2 linked regions of the Phyllobacterium zundukense genome follow. The protein of the gene in region 2 interacts with the protein of the main gene of each other region in a pairwise test. Links are inferred from orthologs where the notes say so. Each region holds a gene or a part of one and is shown on either strand. Other genes may lie near its edges.

Region 1 (3,226 bases), on a different replicon or contig from region 2:
TCCGCGAAGGCTCTGAAGCCTTCCTGCCCATCTTCAGAGGCGTAGAGCGTATCCACAGTACGGAATTTGCGCTTGGTAATCCAGTTCATGGCGTCCTGGAAACCCATGCTTTCGGCCTCGCGGGCCACTTCCTTGATAGCGGCGAAAACCAATGGCGGGCCACTTTCCAGCATGCGCGCGATCTCCCAGACCCGCTCCATCAGCTTGTCTTTTGGAAGCACCTCGTTGACCAGGCCCCAGCGGTGCGCCTCGGCAACGTCCATCCAGCGCCCGGTCAGGAGCAAGTCCATGGCGACATGATAAGGGATGCGCTTGGGCAGCTTTACCGTTGCCGCATCGGCGAGGGTTCCGGCGCGGATTTCCGGCAGGGCGAAGCTCGAATGATCGGAGGCATAGATGAGATCGCAGGAGAGGGCGAGTTCGAATCCGCCGCCGACCGCCATGCCATTGACCGCAGCAATTACCGGCTTGTTGAGATCCCGCAGTTCCTGCAAGCCGCCAAAGCCGCCGACGCCGTAGTCGCCGTCGACCGCGTCGCCACCTGCGGCCGCCTTGAGGTCCCAGCCGGCGCAGAAGAACTTGTCGCCTTCGGTCTGGACGATGGCGACACGCAACTCGGGATCGTCGCGGAATTTCCTGAATGTCTCTCCCATCAGCCGGCTTGTCATCAGGTCGATGGCATTGGCCTTCGGCCGATCCAGCGTGACTTCGAGAATACCGCCTTCGCGCCGCGTCCTGATAACCTCAGTCATTTCAGCTCTCCCTTTGTCACCAGCAGCGCATCGGCAATCCAAGCGCCTTGTCCCACGCCACAGACCAGCAGCGGGTTGATATCGAGTTCGGCAATCCTGCCGGTATTGGCCACAGCGAATGCGGCGATGCCCATGATCGCGTCCAGCGCAGCATCAAGATCGGCCTTCTGCTTGCCACGGTAGCCGTCGAGAAGCGGGAACATACGCAGCGCGCGCAGCGCGGCCTCGGTGTCCTCACGGCTCGAAGGCAGGAGCATCGTCGCGGTATCCTGCAACAATTCCACGAGAACGCCGCCTGTGCCAAGTGTCATGACCGGGCCAAACTGCGGGTCGTCGACAATGCCGACGATGAGTTCGGCAATCGCACCTGTTACCATCCGCTCTACATACAAACCGGAACCAAGACCGACTAGATCATCAGCAGCGGATTTGATGGCGGTAGCATCTTTCAGGTTGAGGCGTACTGCGTTGTGCTCGGATTTGTGTGCAATACCCAGCGCCTTGAGCGCGACCGGATAGCCAAGGTGTTCGGCAATCGCGACTGCCTCATCGGAAGTTGTGCAGCGGCGCCCATCGGGAACGGGCAGACCAGCCTTTTTGAGAATGGCCTTGGCTTTCGCTTCGTCGGGTGTATTTGCATCGGCGGTTGGAGCCTGTTCGGCTGCCGCGACCGCAGAACCTAATGGCTTCCTCCATGCCTTGCCAATGACGGCCGCTGCTTCTGCTGCATCGAAAGCTTCGGTAATACCGCAGAGCGGCGCAATGCCTTTTTCCATTAGGCCGGCCATGTATTCTTCCGGGATATTCTCCGGTATCGACGCGACAATGGCCCCTTTGGCCTTGTTGGTTTTCAACGCACTTTCAAAGCCACGAACAGTTGACCACCAATCGACATCCGAGCAACGGTCCTTGCGTGGGAAATCCAGAACAAGATAGCTGAGCGCGAAGCCGCCCGACACCATGGCAGTGAAAGTCTCGGTCAGCGCCGGCTCGTTGTTCCAGATGAAGGTGTGGTAATCCAGCGGGTTGGCGACGGCGACCAGCGGTCCGAGCGTAGACTTCACGCGGGCGCGGTGTTCAGGTGTCAGGGCTGGGAAGGTAACGTCTCGGCCCTCGGCGCTGTCGGCCATAACCGAAGCTTCGCCACCGGAACAGCTCATCGAACACAGCGTGTTTCCGTCGAGCGGCCCGTGCACATGCAAAAGCTTCAACGTCTCGAGAAAAGAGGCGATTGAGTTGACGCGCGCAATGCCGAGGCGTCTCAGGAACGCGTCGGATGCAGCATCCGATCCCGCTAGCGACGCCGTATGCGAAACGGTCGCCGCCCGGGCCTGTGCCGAACGCCCGACCTTCATGGCAACGACAGGCTTGCCGAGTTCGCGGGCGCGTTTCGCCAAAGCCTCGAACTTCGCGGCTGATTGAAAGGCCTCGATGTGAAGCCCCAATGCGGTCACACGCTCGTCCTCGAGCAGCGCGATGGCCATGTCCGGCAGGCCGGTTTGCGCCTGATTGCCGGCGGTCATCACATGGGCAATGGGCAAACCACGCGTCTGCATCGTCATGTTGATGGCAATGTTGGAAGATTGCGTGATGATGGCGACGCCGCGCTCATCTGGGCCAAGGCGACGTCCGCCATGCTGGTCGGGCCAGAGGAGGGCGCCATCGCAATAGTTGATCAGGCCGTAGCAGTTCGGTCCGATGATAGGCATGTCGCCAGCGGCTTCCACAAGCTCTTCCTGCAGGCGCGCGCCATCCGCGTCATCGGCATCGGCCTCCAGAAAGCCGGAGGCGTAGCATACGGCAACACCAGCGCCAGCTTCACGCAGTTCCCGAACAATGCCGAGCGTCAGAAAGCGATTGACGCCGACAAAGGCCGCATCGGGACTGCCGGGCAGATCGGCGACGGAGCGGTAAACCTTCAGGCCCAGTATTTCGTCATGTTTGGGATGCACCGGCCAGATTTCGCCGGCAAAACCCATTTTCTGGGATTGCTTGATGACTTCGGTGGCCTGAAGACCACCGAAGACAGCTATGGTTTTCGGTCGTAGCAGACGATCGAGTTTATGCGATGCCATCGAATGCTCCGTCACGCGCCGTGCGGGCGGAGCAGGGCGCGGGAAATAATGTGCCGCTGGATTTCGGATGTGCCTTCCCAGATGCGCTCGACACGGGCGTCGCGCCAGATGCGCTCGAGCGGCAGATCGTCCATCAGCCCCATGCCGCCGTGAATCTGGATCGCCTCGTCGGCGACGAAGGCCAGCATCTCGGTCGCCTTGAGCTTGGCCATCGCCATGTCCTGATCAGTCACCGTGCCCTGGTCGAATTTCCAGCCCGCCTCGAAGGTAAGCAGATCCGCGGCTTTCAATTCCGTCGCCATATCCGCCAGTTTGAAGGATACGCCCTGGAATTTGCCGATCTGCTGGCCGAACTGCTGGCGGTGGGCCGCATATTCGATGGCGTGGCCAAGCGCCCGC
Region 2 (3,054 bases):
CACCGTTTTCGCCGATGAGCGCCGTGACCATGCCGGGAAACAGTGCGATATCGACATCATTCAGCGCTTTGACACCGGGAAACGATTTGGAGATGCCGCGCATCTCCAGGAACGGTGCCTCTGACAATGGCTCGGAAAGGGCAATCTTGTTCATCGATCATACCGAAAGAGAAAAAAGTGCCCGGCAGAAAGCCTGCCGGGCCTGACAGCGGTTCCTCAGGATCAGAAGATCTTGGAGAACTCGTCGATGTTCTTGGCGTCGTAGACGAACGGATCAGCCATGGCTGCTTCGCCATTGTCGCCAATCTTGATCTTGCCCATGCGGCCGGCAGCAATTTCGTTGCCCGGAGCACCATCCGTCTCACCCTTGACCAAGCGATAGGCAATCTGTGTTGCCGAATAGCCGAGGTCGATCGGATTCCAGATGGCGAATTCCTTCGTCGCACCCGACTTGATCGCACCGGCCATTTCGGAAGGAAGACCGAGGCCGGTGACATAGACGTCGCCGATCTTCTTGGCATCGGCAACGGCCTGTGATGCTGCAAGCACGCCAACCGTCGTCGGAGCAACAATGACCTTCACATTCGGCTGCGAGGTCAGAAGGCCCTGAGCTTCGCGATAGCTCTTGTCGGAGAGGTCATCGCCATAGACGGTGGTCACCAGATTGAGGCCGGGGAAATTGGGAAGCTGCTTCTTCATTTCCTCGATCCAGGTGTTCTGATTGGTCGAGGTCGTCGTCGCCGAAAGAATGGCGAAGTCGCCCTTACCGTCCTTCAGATGGTCGGCGGCAAGCTGCAGGCACATCTTGCCGATCAGTTCGTTCGATGACGGATTGAGATGCATGATGCGCCCATCCTTGGCGACAGCGGAATCCCAGGAAATAACCTTGATGCCGCGGGCCATCGCCTTTTTCAGCGCGGGAACAACCGCATCCGGATCATTGGCGGAAATCGCGATCGCATTGACGTTCTGTGCGATCAGGGCATTGATGACCTCGATCTGGCCTTCTGCTGTCGTTGATGTCGGACCGGTATAGATGACTTCCACACCGCCCAGTTCCTTGGCGGCTTCCTGCGCACCCTTGTTGGCCGCTTCAAAGAAGCCATTGCCAAGTGACTTGACGACCAAGCCTATCTTGATCGTGTCGGCGGCCTGAGCCTGCGATGCGAGCACGGCAAGGGCGAATGCCGATCCCAATGCGAGTTTCTTGAAAAGTTTCATTGTCCGTCCTCCCAGAGATTAAACGAATGGTCCGTCGATACCGTTCCGGCCTTATGCGACCGATACGGAATTCCTTGATTGATTGACCTTTGCAACGATGAGTTGAACGCCTGCATCCTCCACCATTTTTCGGTCCGCATCCGAAATACCGTCATCGGTGATAATGGTAGCAACGCGCTGCAGCGGGCAAAGGATGAGACTCGACCGGCGAGCAAACTTGGTCGAGTCGACCAGCAGCACCAGTTCGTCAGCCTGGTTGATCAATTTCTGCTCGCCCTGAATGATCAGCGCATCTGATTCCATGACGCCGAATGGTCCCACGCCCTGCGAACCCATGAACATGCGCTTGCCATAGAAGTTGCGGGTCACGTCATTATCGAACGGCGAGAGAATGATGCTCTGCTCGCGATAGATCGCTCCGCCGGGGACTGTCACCGAACTTTTGGAGTTCTTGACGAGATGTTCGGCAATGGCAAACGAATTGGTCATCACCTGCAAACGCCGCGTGGAAAGAAAATGCACCATCTGGAAAGTGGTGGTGCCGCCATTGATGATGATTGCATCGCCTTCCTCGCACAGCGCAACGGCTTCGCGGGCGATAGCGCGTTTCTTGTCGGCGTTCTCGGATTCGGACACATGAAAATGGCGCCCGGCAAGCGGCGTCAATTGCGGCGGGTGCACCGCTTCAGCACCGCCGCGCACCCGGCGCAGCTTGCCCTTGACGTGGAGCGAGGCAATGTCACGCCGGATCGTTGCCTCCGACGCTTCCGTCAGTTCGGCAATGTCCTGAATGGTGATGACCGGCTTTTCCTGAACAGCGCTCAGAATGATGCGGTGACGCTCACGCTCGTGCATTAACTTTCCTCCTCTTGTGACAATCTATTGCGCAAATCCATGATCAGTGTCAATCAACTTCAATCAAAAAGTTTCATATTGCACTGCACAATGGAAGTTTATGATTGAAGTTGATCGTTTCTGATTGACATGAAAACGTAATCTGCTCCATAGCTAACGCAAATGACGGCGGCTTGGCGACATATGCCGGGCCGGCAATTGACCTATCGGGAGGCGAATATGGCAGACAAGGTCCAACTTCTGGATAATCGTTGGGATGATCAAAAAGCGGCAGGCCTGGATGAGCCGGGCAAGCTGCTTTATCGTTCCAATCTGCTGGGCGCCGACAAGCGCATCACCAATTATGGCGGTGGCAACACATCGGCAAAGGTGACCGAGACTGATCCGCTGACCGGCAAGCCGGTCGAGGTCCTGTGGGTCAAGGGATCGGGCGGCGATGTCGGCACGATCAAGCTCGATGGTTTTGCCACGCTCTACACGGAAAAGCTGAAATCACTGAAGTCCATCTACCAGGGTGTCGAGGACGAGGACCGTATGGTCGGGTTCCTGCCGCACTGCACCTTCAACTTGAACAGTCGCGCCGCCTCCATCGATACGCCTTTGCACGGTTTCGTGCCATTCAAGCACGTCGACCACATGCATCCTGACGCGATCATCGCCATTGCTGCATCGAAAAACTCCCGCGAACTGACGAAGGAGATATTTGGCGATGACATTGGCTGGCTGCCGTGGCGCCGCCCCGGTTTCCAGCTGGGGCTGGATCTCGGCACCTATGTGGCTGCCCATCCGAATTCCAAGGGCGTGGTTCTTGAAAGCCATGGTCTCTTCACTTGGGCCAACGATGCCAAGCACTGTTACGAGCTGACGCTGGAAATCATCAACAAGGCTATTGTCTGGTTCGACCAGAAGACTGCGGGTGAATCTGCCTTCGGTGGGGAGGTCACCAAGAGCCTCGAACCCTCAGCCCGCCGTGCGATT

The links.
Region 1: the proteins of BLM14_RS30765 (region 2) and BLM14_RS08135 interact in binary tests that used the Escherichia coli proteins (3 or more experiments, as listed by UniProt). The link is inferred for Phyllobacterium zundukense from one-to-one orthologs.

What each region holds. Positions count from the first base shown.
Region 1 is NZ_CP017940.1:1,638,203-1,641,428, forward strand. Bases 289-3,190 are described here. They hold BLM14_RS08135 (acetate--CoA ligase family protein), read right to left. Parts: upstream 2,828-3,190; coding sequence 749-2,827; downstream 289-748. Other genes in these bases: BLM14_RS08130 (carnitinyl-CoA dehydratase), read right to left, coding at 289-752; BLM14_RS08140 (acyl-CoA dehydrogenase family protein), read right to left, coding at 2,839-3,190. Also shown: more of BLM14_RS08130, read right to left, coding at 1-288; more of BLM14_RS08140, read right to left, coding at 3,191-3,226. UniProt on the Escherichia coli protein: Catalyzes the acetyl-CoA-dependent acetylation of lysine residues of a large number of target proteins. Acetylates RNase R in exponential phase cells and RNase II.
Region 2 is NZ_CP017945.1:195,069-198,122, forward strand. Bases 175-2,904 are described here. They hold BLM14_RS30765 (DeoR/GlpR family DNA-binding transcription regulator), read right to left. Parts: upstream 2,077-2,904; coding sequence 1,273-2,076; downstream 175-1,272. Other genes in these bases: rhaS (rhamnose ABC transporter substrate-binding protein), read right to left, coding at 223-1,221; BLM14_RS30770 (bifunctional rhamnulose-1-phosphate aldolase/short-chain dehydrogenase), read left to right, coding at 2,296-2,904. Also shown: BLM14_RS30755 (sugar ABC transporter ATP-binding protein), read right to left, coding at 1-154; more of BLM14_RS30770, read left to right, coding at 2,905-3,054. UniProt on the Escherichia coli protein: Represses ulaG and the ulaABCDEF operon. Two ulaR binding sites have been identified in each promoter.